3 regions of the Kribbella sp. NPDC005582 genome follow, and region 1 is predicted to be linked to each of the others. Evidence: riboswitches for the same ligand, from Rfam matches in the RefSeq annotation. Region 1 holds a riboswitch; each other region holds the start of a gene.

The links. Region 1 has a riboswitch for glycine ahead of ABZS29_RS07410 (L-serine ammonia-lyase). Riboswitches for the same ligand answer to the same signal wherever they lie in the genome.
Region 2: another riboswitch for glycine. It lies ahead of gcvP (aminomethyl-transferring glycine dehydrogenase); the one in region 1 lies ahead of ABZS29_RS07410 (L-serine ammonia-lyase).
Region 3: another riboswitch for glycine. It lies ahead of gcvT (glycine cleavage system aminomethyltransferase GcvT); the one in region 1 lies ahead of ABZS29_RS07410 (L-serine ammonia-lyase).

Annotation. Positions count from the first base shown of each region.
Region 1 is NZ_JBEXCU010000001.1:1,480,057-1,484,642, forward strand. Features, by position in the region: gene ABZS29_RS07405 (DUF3592 domain-containing protein) at 1-579, opposite strand, end outside; gene ABZS29_RS07410 (L-serine ammonia-lyase) at 581-1,954, opposite strand; glycine riboswitch at 2,032-2,126, opposite strand; gene ABZS29_RS07415 (DUF3817 domain-containing protein) at 2,274-2,636, opposite strand; gene ABZS29_RS07420 (alpha/beta fold hydrolase) at 2,735-4,156, shown strand; gene ABZS29_RS07425 (hypothetical protein) at 4,160-4,387, opposite strand; gene ABZS29_RS07430 (aminopeptidase P family protein) at 4,552-4,586, opposite strand, start outside.
Region 2 is NZ_JBEXCU010000006.1:258,210-262,795, forward strand. Features, by position in the region: gene ABZS29_RS30545 (MerR family transcriptional regulator) at 1-378, shown strand, start outside; gene ABZS29_RS30550 (bifunctional nuclease family protein) at 661-1,155, shown strand; gene ABZS29_RS30555 (MerR family transcriptional regulator) at 1,440-1,946, shown strand; glycine riboswitch at 1,967-2,057, shown strand; gene gcvP (aminomethyl-transferring glycine dehydrogenase) at 2,133-4,586, shown strand, end outside.
Region 3 is NZ_JBEXCU010000003.1:342,338-346,923, forward strand. Features, by position in the region: gene glyA (serine hydroxymethyltransferase) at 1-96, opposite strand, end outside; gene gcvH (glycine cleavage system protein GcvH) at 98-472, opposite strand; gene gcvT (glycine cleavage system aminomethyltransferase GcvT) at 472-1,581, opposite strand; glycine riboswitch at 1,749-1,843, opposite strand; gene ABZS29_RS19470 (hypothetical protein) at 1,925-3,172, shown strand; gene ABZS29_RS19475 (MbtH family protein) at 3,169-3,378, opposite strand; gene ABZS29_RS19480 (lysine N(6)-hydroxylase/L-ornithine N(5)-oxygenase family protein) at 3,390-4,586, opposite strand, start outside.

The DNA of each region.
Region 1 (4,586 bases):
GCTGCCTTCGCCGTCTGTGTGGACGTCGGTGGTGACCGCGACGACCCGGGCCGGTACGGCGACCGCGTCGGCGAGGAGGTTGCCGCGGATGCGGGCGAAGTGGGCGTCGCGACCGAAGAGGCCGATCAGGATCGCGAGAACGCCGGTGCCGACGATGGCCCATTCGTAGCCCCAGGCGATGCCTGCGTGGATGACCAGGCCGACCAGCAGGATGACGAGCATGAGCAGCGGAAAACCGCGGCCGTCGCGATCGGAGTCGTCGAGAGCGATCCGGAACTTCTCCGGCCGGCCCTTCGGATAGTGGACGGCGACCTCGCGACCGATCCACGCCGCCCGGAGCGGAAAACCGTGTTTGCCGCCGGTGTTGGACAGTCTGAGCTCGCGGCCGGACCCGGGGTCGCGGAAGGCGACGGTGACCGGGATGCCGCCGTCCTTGCTGTCACCGTGCCCGGGTGACTCCAGGTCGACGATCCGGCCATTCACCCACTGGGCTCGCTGTGCCCGCGTCACTCCCGCGAACGACAGCAGATACCCGACCACCGCCAGTCCACCCGGCAGCACCCACCAGTAACGCAGCACGTCAGCATTCGATCACGTTGACGGCCAGGCCGCCACGAGAAGTTTCCTTGTACTTGATCTTCATGTCGGCGCCGGTCTCGCGCATCGTCTTGATCACCTTGTCGAGCGTGACCACGTGCACGCCGTCGCCGTGCATCGCCATCCGGGCCGCGTTGATCGCCTTCACCGCGGCCATCGCGTTCCGCTCGATACAAGGGATCTGCACCAAGCCGCCGACCGGGTCGCAGGTGAGGCCGAGGTTGTGCTCCATCGCGATCTCGGCCGCGTTCTCGACCTGTTCCGGCGTACCGCCGAGCAGTTCGCACAGACCGGCCGCCGCCATCGAGCAGGCCGAACCGACCTCGCCCTGGCAGCCGACCTCGGCACCGGAGATCGACGCGTTCTCCTTGTACAGAACGCCGATCGCCCCGGCCACCAGCAGGAACCGAACACAACCATCGTCGGTTGCCCCCGGCACGAACCGCCGGTAGTAGTGCAGTACGGCGGGAATGATGCCCGCGGCACCATTCGTCGGGGCGGTGACGATCCGGCCACCGGACGCGTTCTGCTCGTTGACCGCGAGGGCGAACAGGTTGACCCAGTCCATCACCTTCAGCGGATCGACCGACCACGGATCGCGGGTCAGCTTGGCGTGCAACGCGTGCGCGCGCCGGGGCACCTTCAGACCACCGGGCAGCACGCCCTCGGTCTCGCAGCCCTCCTTGACGCAGTCCTGCATCACCTGCCAGATCTTCTGCAGGCCGGAGTGGATCTCCTCCTCGGTCCGCCAGGCCAGCTCGTTGGCGAGCATCACCTCGCCGATCGACAGCCCGGACTCTCGGCAGCGGTCGAGCAGCTCGGCGCCGCTCAGGAACGGGTACTTCAGCTCCGTGCTGTCCGGCACGATCCGGTCGCCGGCGGCCGCGTTCTCGTCGACCACGAACCCGCCGCCGACCGAGTAGTACGTCCGCTCCCGCAGTACGGCGCCGTCCGCGTCGCGCGCCACGAACGTCATCCCGTTCGGGTGGTACGGCAGCGCCTTGCGGCGATGCATGATCAGGTCGGTGTTCTCGTCGAACCGGATCTCGTGGGTGCCGGCCAGCCGCAGCCGGCCGAGCTCGCGGATCGTCTCGACCCGGGCGTCCACCGAGTGCGTCGCGACAGTCTCCGGGTCTTCACCCTGGAGCCCGAGCAGCACCGCCTTGTTGCTGCCGTGGCCGTGCCCGGTCGCACCGAGCGAGCCGAACAGCTGCGACTCGACCCGGGCGGTCGCGGTCAGCAGACCCGCGTCGCGGAGGCCGAGGACGAACGTGCGGGCCGCTCGCATCGGGCCCACGGTGTGTGAGCTCGACGGGCCGATCCCGATACTGAACAGGTCGAAGACACTGATCGCCATGACGGAGGTCCCTTCCGGTCGACGTTGACCGATTGGTGTCCTCCCCGCTCTGTCAGGCTGTTGCCTTTCAGAGGTGCCTCGCCCGTACGGTGAAGGTGCCTGAGAGATTCTTGGGGAGAGTTGCTCCTACGGCGCCCGGCTCAGGTGGCCGGGTCTCTCCCGCACGGGTTCATGCGGCTGTTGAGTTAGCTTCCGGACGCGACGGTACGGCGGCCTGCTGGCTGCCGTCAATCCGGCCGGTGCGCAGGTCGGGAGGGGCGGGCTGGCGCCGTAGCGAGCAGGTGCCCGGTGCGGTAGCTCGGTGCGCGGGGGCGGAGGGTTAGATGCGGAGCATCTTGCCCTTTGCACCCGTGCGGCGAGGTGCCGTGCCGGGTGCCGCGCAGTAGGCGTCAGGCCGTCCCTCCCGACCTCTAGCCCAGATCTCGAAGAACCAAGTGAACAGCGGCGGAACACTGGCGGCCAGCGCGGCCAGGGTGACCGGCCACGACCAGCGCAGCGGGCCGCGGACGAGCAGCACGGTCACGACGTACACGACGAAGATGCCGCCGTGGATCGGGCCGAAGATCTTCACGCCGAGCTCGTTGTCGGACAGCACGTACTTGAACAGCATGCCGATCAACAGGCCGGTCCACGAGATCGCTTCAGCGATCGCCACCGTCCGGAACCACCGTGAGTGTGTCATCGCCGCCGACCCTAACAAGTCCCCCAAGCCCACGCCGGGGTGGTCTAAGGGGCTGTCCCCGATGTGGTGAGCAAGCGGTTGCCGACAGGATCGGCAAGATGACGAACTTCAAATTACTGCACAGGACCGCCGCGTGGGGTGCGGTCCTGACAGTCACGGCGGCCGGCCTCGCCACCGTGCCGGCCGCGGCCGCCGCACCGACAGTGCACTGGACCGCTTGCAAGGCCGAAGGCAAGGACGACCCCGAGGAGGTCAAGGGCTCGGAGTGCGCCGTACTCCAGCTCCCCATCGACTGGCGAAACCCGAGCGGCCCGACCTTCGGCCTCGAGATCGCCCGTCGGACGGCCAAACAGCAGCGCGTCGGCGTCCTCATGTTCGGTCCCGGCGGACCGGGCGACTCGGGCGTCGACCGGATCAAGACCGGGATGGATCGCTTCAGTCCCGAGCTGCAGAACCGCTTCGACATCGTGAGCTTCGATCCGCGTGGCATCGCCCGCAGCAACCCCGTCAAGTGCACCAGCAGCCTGTACGCCGCGATGCCGTCACCGCTCGTCCGCGACCAAGCCGAGTTCGACGCGCTGATCGACTACAACCGCCGCCTCGCGGCCGACTGCCGTCAACACACCGGCCCGCTCTACGACCACGTCGACACGTGGCAGACCGTCCGCGACGTCGATGCGATCCGCCGTGCACTGGGCGAGCAGACGATCACCTTCCACGGCAGCTCGTACGGCACGCCCCTCGGAGCGCAGTACGCCGAGACCTACCCGAACCGAGTCCGCGCCGTGGTCTTGGAAAGCGTCCTCGACCACAGCCTCGCGACGCCGCGCCAGTTCCTCGATCCGCAGGCCGTGTCCGTCCAGGACTCGTTCGACGAGTTCGTCAGCTGGTGCGACCGGACGACCACGTGCGCCCTGCACGGCCAAGACGTTCGCGCCCGCTGGGCCGAGCTTCGCAGCACAGCGGACAACCCGTTCATGGCATCGTTCGCGGTCTTCCGGATGCTCTACGCCCCGCAGTGGAACGCACTGGCGACCACCCTGCAGAAGGGTGTCATCCCCACGCCGCCACCGCCGACCACCGAGCTCGTCGCCAACACGCTCGTCCCGTTCTGCCAGGACTGGAATCTGCGCGTCGGCTCCTATCGCGAGTACGCCGCTCTCCTCGACCGGCTGGCCCGCAACAACCCGGACATGCCGTACCCGGGTCAGTTCATGGCGATCTCGCTCTGTCTGGGCGCGCCGCCTGCCAACAATCCTCAGCACCGGCTCGACGTCGACAACCTTCGGACGCCGATCCTGCTCTCCAACGCCCGCCACGACCCGGCCACGGCGTACACGATGGCGCAGAACGTGCAGCGCCAGCTGGGTCGCGACGGCGTCTTGCTCACCTACGACGGCTGGGGTCATGGCAGCTACAACAAGAGCCCATGCATGACCACGACCATTGACCGCTACCTCGTCGACCGCAAGGTTCCCCAGCGCGGTACGTCGTGTGCCGCCGTACCGCCGACGGGCTGACGCTCAGACGGCGATGCCGTGGATCTCGAGAACGCGGTACAAGTGGTCGCCGCGCCGAGTGCGATCGGACAGCGCGATCAGCTCGGCGCACGCGGCCTCGAGGGCCTGCGCGTGACTGCGGCAGTGATCGGCGTACCAGAAAGGGTTGTCAGGCTGAGGATCGTCGACATCATCGATATCGGCGTACCAGTGCCGGTCCCCGTAATGCACCACCCTGACATGCAGATTCATCATCACTCCCCAAGTGATCCCCCGGTGTCGGAATTCGGCCGGCGCGTGACCGCGGCCCCCCACTGTCACGCGCCGGGCCGAGTTCGACCCTCCCCGACGACTACATCGTGTTGCCGCCGGAATGTGTTACTAGACGTCACCAATAATTTTAAGTGATCGTATGACTACTTTCCGTGCAAGTGTTTCTGGGTCCACTTTT
Region 2 (4,586 bases), on a different contig from region 1:
CCCAGTACGCCGGCCGCCGGGCCGGCCGCCGACGACTTCGGTGCCACCGGCACCGATCTGCGGCTGACCCGGGCGGAGCTGTGCGCGGCCGCCGGCGTCAGTACGGCGTTGCTCGCGGAGCTGGAGAGTCACGGCCTGGTCGTGGCCGACGGCAAGCACTACGGCGGCGACGCGATCGTGGTCGCCCAGGTCGCGGCCGAACTGGCGACGTACGGGATCGAGCCGCGGCACCTGCGGCCGTTCCGGACCGCCGCCGACCGCGAGGTCGGCCTGATCGAGCAGGTCACCGGCCCTCGCCGTACCGACCAGACCCAGGAACTGGCCGCCCTCACCGTCCGCCTGCACACCGCCCTCGTCCGCTCCCGCCTCCCACGCTGACCGCAACACCAACGGATATCCGTCCGTGTTGCCCCTTCTCCGCCCTTTGCAAGCCCCCAGAACGGGCAACACGAGCGGATAACCCCTGGTGTTGCTCGTTCTCGGCAGTTCAGAGGGGTGGGAGGGGCGACAAGCGGGGATATCCGTCGGTGTTGCCTGTTCTTGGGGCTGGTGAAGGGGGGAGAAGGGGCGACGGGAGGGGATATCCGTTGGTGTGGTCGGGGAGTGGGACGGGGGGCTGGGGGCGAGGCTGCGGGTGGGTGGGCGGAGTAGGGTTGTGGTGTGCGCGAAGTCGACGTAGTCGGAGTCCGGGTCGAGATGCCCTCGAGTCAGCCCATCGTGCTGCTCCGGGAGGTCGGCGGTGAGCGGTACCTGCCGATCTGGATCGGTGCGGCCGAGGCGAGTGCGATCGCCTTCGCCCAGCAGGGGATGGAGCCGCCGCGGCCGTTGACCCACGACCTGTTCGCGGAGACGATCCGGGTGCTCGGGCACACGCTCAGCCAGGTCCGGATCGTGAACCTCACCGACGGCGTCTTCGAGGCGATCCTGGTCTTCGACGACAAGACCGAGATCTCGGCTCGCCCGTCGGACTCGATCGCGATCGCGCTGCGGACCGGCACCCCGGTGTTCTGCACCGAGGAGATCCTGGCCGAGGCCGGCATCCCGGTCCCGGACAGCGAGGCCGACGAGGCCGACGAGGTGCAGGAGGAAGAGGAGGTCGAGCGGTTCCGCGAGTTCCTCGACCAGGTCACCCCCGAGGACTTCGACAAGAGCTGATGCGCTCAAGACCGGGAAGGTAACGATTCGTGCGCGGGCCGCGACACGCTCCCGGCTCGGAGCGGGGGTCGTTGACCCTCCCAGGTCGGCGGCTTACCGTGAAGGAGTCGTGAGGTGCTGTTACTTCACGGTGATGGCTCGTTCCACTCGGTATCCAGGGAGGCTCAGGCGTGACACGCACCGGCGACACGGATCTGACGGCGCAGTCGACGTCCGAAGCACGCGCCGAGGCGGCCGCTACAGCCGGCGTTCAGGGCCTGCTCTTCGACGACGACCTGCGGCCGATGCCGGCCGATGTCGGGTTCCGTGGACCGACCGCCTGCGCCGCGGCGGGGATCACCTACCGTCAGCTCGACTACTGGGCGCGGACCGGGCTGGTCTCGCCGTCCGTCCGCCCGGCGACGGGTTCGGGCACGCAACGGTTGTACGGGTTCCGTGACGTCCTGTTGCTGAAGGTGATCAAGCGGCTGCTCGACGCCGGGATCTCGCTTCAGCAGATCCGGACCGCGATCGCCCACCTGAGCAAGCGCGGGATCGACGACCTGACCCAGATCACGCTGATGAGTGACGGCGCGTCGGTCTACATGTGCACCTCGCCGGACGAGGTGATCGATCTGCTGGCCGGTGGCCAGGGGGTCTTCGGCATCGCTCTCGGCGGTGTCTGGCGCGAGGTCGAGGGGTCGCTGTCCGAGCTGCCGACCGAGCGTGCCGACGGTCACGGCGAAGGCGACGACGAGGCGCACGCGAGTGACGAGCTCGCTGCCCGCCGCCGGGCCCGCATGACCGGCTGAGGTAGGCTCTACCCAGCCGTACACCGCACTCGGGAGAGACCCGTGCAATTCGGGCGCCGAAGGGGCAATTCCTCCCCGGAACCTCTCAGGCCCATGGACCGGGTGCGTCAGGCGACTCTGAAGCGTGCAGTGCATGCGTGACAGAGGGGGAGGCCCCCGGACGCGACTAGCAACGGAGCCTCTTTGATGACCGAAATTTCAGCAATCTTCGCCGACCGGCACATCGGGCCTCGGCCCGACGAGGTCGCGCGGATGGTCGAACTCCTCGGGTACGCCGATGTCGACGCGCTCGCGGACGCCGCCGTACCGGCCTCGATCCGGTCCACCGAGCCGCTGCGGCTGCCGGAACCGGCCTCCGAGGTCGACGCCCTCACCGAGCTGCGCCAGCTGGCGGCGCGCAACAACGTCGCCACCTCGATGATCGGCCAGGGCTACTACGGCACCTTCACGCCGTCGGTGATCGTCCGCCGCCTGGTCGAGAACCCGGCCTGGTACACGGCCTACACGCCGTACCAGCCGGAGATCTCGCAGGGCCGGCTCGAGGCGCTGCTGAACTTCCAGACCGTCGTGTCGGACCTGACCGGGCTGCCGACCGCGAACGCGTCGCTGCTCGACGAGGGCACCGCGGCCGCCGAGGCGATGACGCTGGCGCACCGCTCCAACCGCAAGAACAAGTCGGACCGCTTCCTGGTCGACGCCGACACCTTCGCGCAGACGATCGCGGTCGTGCAGACCCGCGCCGAGGCGCTCGGGATCGAGGTCGTCGTCGCCGACACCACCGACGGTCTGCCCGAGGGTGACTTCTTCGGCTTCCTGGTGCAGTACCCGGGCTCCGGCGGCGCTGTCCGCGACCTGAAGCCGCTGATCGCCGCCGCGCATGAGCGCGAGACGCTGGTTGCCGTCGCCTCCGACCTGCTCGCGTTGACGTTGCTCGAGGCACCGGGAGAGGCCGGGGCCGACATCGTCATCGGTTCGTCGCAGCGCTTCGGCGTCCCGCTCTTCTACGGCGGTCCGCACGCTGGCTTCATCTCGGTCCGCGCCGGTCTCGAGCGGTCGCTGCCCGGTCGGCTGGTCGGCGTCTCGGTCGACGCCGACGGCGCCCCGGCGTACCGGCTCGCGCTGCAGACGCGTGAGCAGCACATCCGTCGCGAGAAGGCGACGTCCAACATCTGTACGGCGCAGGTCCTGCTCGCCGTCGTCGCCTCCATGTACGCCGTGTACCACGGACCGGACGGGCTGAAGGCGATCGCCGGTCGTGTCCACGACTACGCGGGCAAGCTGGCCGCGTCGCTGCGCGCCGGTGGGGTCGAGGTCGTGCACGGCGACTTCTTCGACACCGTGCTGGCCCGCGTTCCGGGCGCCGCCGCGGATGTTGTCGACGCCGCCCGGCAGAACGGGATCTGGCTGCGCCAGGTCGACGCCGACCACGTCGGCATCTCCTGCGACGAGAAGACCGATGCCGCCGCGCTGACCCGCGTCTGCCAGTCCTTCGGCGTCCAGTACGACGACACGCTGGCCGCGCCGGCGATCGCCGCACCGCGGAGCTCGGAGTACCTGACGCACCCGGTCTTCAACACGCACCGGTCCGAGACGGCGATGCTGCGCTACCTGCGCAAGCTGTCCGACAAGGACTACGCGCTCGACCGCGGCATGATCCCGCTCGGCTCCTGCACGATGAAGCTGAACGCGACCACCGAGATGGAAGCGGTCACCTGGCCCGAGTTCGCCGACATGCACCCGCTGGCGCCGATCGAGGACGCGGCCGGGTACGTGAAGCTGATCGGTCAGCTGGAGCGCTGGCTGGCCGAGGTGACCGGCTACGCGAAGGTCTCCATCCAGCCGAACGCCGGCTCCCAGGGTGAGCTCGCCGGACTGCTCGCGATCCGCGGCTACCACCGGGCCCAGGGCAACGAGGACCGCAACGTCTGCCTGATCCCGGCGTCGGCGCACGGCACCAACGCCGCGTCCGCCGTGATGGCCGGGATGAAGGTTGTCGTTGTCAAGGGCAACGATGACGGCACGATCGACCTGGACGACCTGCGCAGCAAGGCGTCTGAGCACGCCGAGAAGCTGGCCGCGATCATGATCACCTACCCGTCCACCCACGGGGTGTACGAGGAGAGCGTGACCGAGGTCTGCCGGATCGTCCACGACCACGGCGGCCAGGTGTACGTCGACGGCGCCAACCTGAACGCGTTGCTCGGCCTCGCGAAGCCGGGGCAGTTCGGCGGCGACGTGAGCCACCTGAACCTGCACAAGACCTTCTGCATCCCGCACGGCGGCGGTGGCCCGGGCGTCGGCCCGGTCGCGGTCGCCGCGCACCTGGCGCCGTACCTGCCGAACCACCCGCTGCTCGACCAGGCCGGCCCGGCGTCCGGTGTCGGCCCGATCAGCGCGGCGCCGTTCGGCTCGGCCGGTGTGCTGGCGATCTCGTGGGCCTACATCCGGATGATGGGCGCCGAGGGCCTGACCGCGGCGACCAAGGCCGCCGTACTGACCGCGAACTACGTCGCCAAGCGGCTCGAGGGCGCCTTCCCGGTGCTCTACACCGGTGAGAACGGCCTGGTCGCGCACGAGTGCATCCTCGACCTGCGGCCGATGACCAAGGAGACCGGCATCACCGTCGACGACGTCGCCAAG
Region 3 (4,586 bases), on a different contig from region 1:
GAGCTCGAGGGTGTCGCGCTGACGGCCGAGCTCGGCCGTGACGGCAGCGTGGATCTCCGGGTCGAAGTCGGCCAGGCTCTGGTCGAGAGTGCTCATCTCACTCGCCTCCGGTCAGCGCTTCGTAGGCGGCGGCGTCGAGCAACTTGGTCGGTCCGGTGACCTTGATCCGCAGCAGCCAGCCGGCCTGGTACGGATCGGTGTTGAGCAGACCGGGATCGGCGACGACCGCGTCGTTCAGCTCCACGACCTCGCCGTCGACCGGCGCGAACAGGTCGCTGACCGACTTGGTCGACTCGATCTCGCCGCAGGCGTCGCCGGTGGTGATCGCCGTACCGACAGCCGGGAGTTCGACGTACACGACGTCGCCCAGGGCCTCACCGGCGAACGCGGTGATGCCGACGGTCGCGATCTCGCCGTCGAGCGCGACCCACTCGTGGTCGGCGGTGTAGTGGAGCTCGTTGGGAACGGTCATCAGGACTCCTGGCGGCGGTAGAAGGGGAGGGGGACGACGGTGACTTCCTCGTGCGTGCCGCGGATGTCGACCTGGAGCGTGGTGCCCGGCTCCTGGTAGGTGGTCTCGACGTAGGCCATGGCGATCGGGTGGCCGAGCGTGGGCGACGGCGCGCCACTCGTCACGGTGCCGATCGGCCGGCCCGTCGAATCCAGTACGGCGTACCCGCTGCGTGGTGAGCGGCGGCCGGCCGAGGTGAGGCCGACGAGGATGCGCTGGGCGCCAACGTCTCGGCGATGGGCGAGTGCGTCGCGGCCGACGAAGTCCGCTTCCTTGCTGAAAGCAACAACCCGGCCGAGCCCGGCCTCGAACGGCGTGAGCTCGCGGCTGAGTTCGTTGCCGTAGAGCGGCATTCCGGCCTCGAGCCGCAGCGTGTCCCGGCAGGCCAGCCCGCACGGCTTCAACCCGTACGGCGTTCCGGCGCGTTGCAGTTCGGCCCAGACGTGCGCGGCGTCACCCGGCCGGCAGTAGATCTCGAACCCGTCCTCACCGGTGTAACCGGTGCGCGCCAGCAAAACGTTGCTGTTGGCAATCTTCGTCTCGGTGATCTCGTAGTACTTGAGATCGGCCAGTACGGTGTAGGTCAGCTCGGCCACGATCTGCGCGGAGACCGGACCCTGAACGGCGATCAGTGCCCAGTCCTCGGTGGTATCGCGCAGCTCGCTCTCGAACCCCGCGATCCGCTGCTTGAGCTCGTCGCGGACGACCGCGGTGTTACTCGCGTTCGCGACGATCAGGAAGTGGTCGTCGGCGAGCCGGTAGACGACCAAATCGTCGATGACGCCGCCGTCGTCGGCGCAGAGCATCGAGTACCGCGCGCGGCCCGGCGCGATCTTCGACGGTTGCCCGACCAGGCTGTGGTCGAGCGCCCGGGCGGCGGACGCCCCGATCACCTCGAGCTCACCCATGTGCGACAGGTCGAACAGACCGGCCGTGGTCCGGACCGCCGTGTGCTCGGCGATGTCGGAGGTGTAGCGGACCGGCATCGACCAGCCCGCGAAGTCGGTGAACGACGCACCGAGCTGCAAATGTTCCGCCGCAAGCGGCGTCGCGCGTGACTGAGCTGTCATCAGTTGGGAGGCTCCCTCGGTCAGGCACCGCGCGTGCGATGCCACTGCTGGGTGACCTCCCCGCTCTGTCATCTGTACCTGAGAGCTTCGCCGCCGGGTGAGGCGGTTTGCACCGTGGGTGCGGAGCGCCTCGCGGCTACGCGGGGGTCCGGCTTTCCAGAGTTCGCCTCATCGGAACGGTCAGTGGGCCTGAGAGATTCTGGGGAGATTTGCTCCTTCGGCGCCGGGCACTGATCAGCCCGGACTCTCCCGCCCCGATTCGAACGGCGCGATATGCAGTTGAGCCGCTGACTCTAGCAGTGGTCGGCGCTCCGGGACCCGTCGATGTGATTGGGTCGACTCCGTGAGTGGAAGCCAGGTCTTCAGTCTGATCATGATCGTGCTGCTCGTGTCCGGTACGGCGGTGGGCGTCGCGCTGTTCGTGCGGCGCCAGCGCTATGTGAAGGCGTTGCGGGACCGTGGCTGGACGTTCGTGGGGAGCCCGGCGTTCGAGTCGGTCGCGCGGTTGTCGAATCCGCCGTTCGGGATGGGCTTCAAGCGGTCGCCGGACGATCAGATCACCGGGCTGACCAGCAGTGGGCGGCCGTTCCAGGTGATCGAGTACGCAAGTGAGTACTGGAAGGGCTGGGTCGGGATGGTGACGCTGTCGCGGCGACTGCCCGAGCTGTGGGTCACCGGTGGGCAGACGGGTCCGCGTGCCGGCGTTTCCGCGACGATGGTTCCGGTGCCGCCGCAGCTCGGCGCGGGCTGGGCCGTCGGCGTACAGGATCCGGTGTTCGCGCAGGAGGTTCTCAGCGGCCAGTTGTGCATTGGGCTGCTCACGCTGGCCGGCGGTCAGCCGGGTGTGAACCTCAGCATCGACGGCGATCAACTCGTCGTGCTCGACCCGCCGCGCAAGGACCCCGAGCTGCTGGCGCCCTGGCTGGATCAGCTGGCTGCGCTGGCCGACGCCATCGACGCGCTGCCGCTGGACCGCTGGATCCAGCCGCCGCGGGAGCCGCGGCTGAGCTTCTACCAGCACCCGGAGTGGTACTGGATCGGCCAGGACGACAGCCTGCTGCAGAGTACGCCGGCCAACCGGGGCGGCCACGCCCATCGGACCAGCGACGTGATCCGCGGCCGCGACGGCGACGGCCCGCCGTTCGTCGCCTTCACCCATCACTGGGAGACCACCCGGACCGAGAGCTCCACCGACTCCGAAGGCCGCACGACCACCCGCACGGTCACCGACTACCACAGCGAGGCGATCCTCGGCTTCGAGTTGCCGGCCTTCATGCCGCGACTGGAGGTCGCCTACTCCGGCGGCGGCATCAGCTTCGAGAGCAAAGCCTTCAACGACGACTTCTGCGTCCGCGCCGACGACCACAAGTTCGCGTACGACGTCATCCATCCGCGCACGATGGAGTTCCTGATGGCCATCAGGCCGGCGCCGTTCCGGATCACCGGCAACTGGGTGTGGTTCCAGGTCCCGCGGCACGACCACCAGACGATCGGCAGGTGCTCCTACTTCATCCGCGACTTCCTCTCCCGGATCCCGCGGTTCGTCTGGAAGAACCTCGGCCTGCAGGACTCGCCGTACCCGCAGGCTTAGTCGGTTCCCTGGGCGATCAGCGAGGCGGGGCGCAGATCGGTCCAGTTGGTCTCGATGTAGTCGAGGCAGGCCTGGCGGTCAGTCGGGCCGAAGACGGGCCGCCAGCCCTCGGGCACGGTGGCGAACTGCGGCCAGAGGCTGTGCTGGTTCTCGTCGTTGACGAGGACCAGGAAGGTGCCGTCGGCATCGTCGAACGGGTTGGTCATGATCGTCTCCTCTAGACGGCGACAGCTTGCGGGACGGTGTGCTGGGCGGCCGGCTGCTGCCGGATCGACGCGAGAATCTCGCCGGCCCGCACGGAGATGTTGGACAGCAGTGACGAGGCGAGGCCGTGGCTGTGCTCGGTGCCACCGCCCTGCAGGTAAATGCCGGCGCGGACCTGCGGGGTCGTGACGACGCGGTAGTCGCGGCCGATCCGCACCCGCCCGGCCTGGTCGCGCCGGCATTCGTTGCCGAGGTCACCTAACAGGTCGGTCGGGTCGCCCGGGGTGTAGCCGGTGCAGAACACGATCAGGTCGGCGTCGAGCGGAGTCTTCTGGCCGGTGCTCAGCGACTCGACGGTGAGCGAGACGCCAGTGGGGGAGTCGTGCAGGTCGATCACCCGGGAGACGTTGAAGAACCGCAGCCGTTCCTTGCCGACGATCCGCTCGCGGTAGCTGCGGCGGTACAGGTCCTGGATGACCTCGGTGTCGACGACCGAGTAGTTCGTGTTCGCGTGGTAGCCGAGGAGTTGCTGCTTCACGTCCTCCGGCGCCGAGTAGAACTCGTCGACGGCGCCCGGATCGAACACCCGGTTGGCGAACGGGCTGTCGTCGGCCGGGCTGTAGCCGAACCGCGAGAAGACCGAGCACACCTCGGCGGACGGGAAGCGGTCGTGCAGGAAGCCGGTCACCTCGGCCGCGCTCTGGCCGGCGCCGACGACGACCACGCGTCGCGGCGTCGTGTCGCCGAGCTGCTCGACGCGGTCGAGCAGCTCCCGGTTGTGCCAGACGCGGTCCGACGCGGTGACGCCCTCGGGTAGCCGCGGCGACAGGCCGGTTCCGAGAATCAGGTTGCGGGTCCGGTGCGTCTCCCGCGCGCTGCCGTCGGCCGATGCCGAGGTGACCTCGAACTCGTCGACGACTCCGTCGTGCGTGACCGGCCGGACGGCGACCACAGTTCGGTCGTAGCGCACGACGTCGTCGATCTGGGCCGCGGCCCACTCGAGGTAGTCGTGGAACTCGACGCGCAGCGGGAACAGCGTCTTGTTGTTGATGAAGTCGATCAGCCGGCCGCTCTCGTGCAGGAAGTTCAGGAAGCTGAACCGGCTGGCCGGGTTCCGCAGCGTGACCAGGTCCTTGAGGAACGAGACCTGCATGGTCGCGTCCTCGATCAGCATCCCGCGGTGCCAGCCGAACCGCGGCTGCCGCTCCAG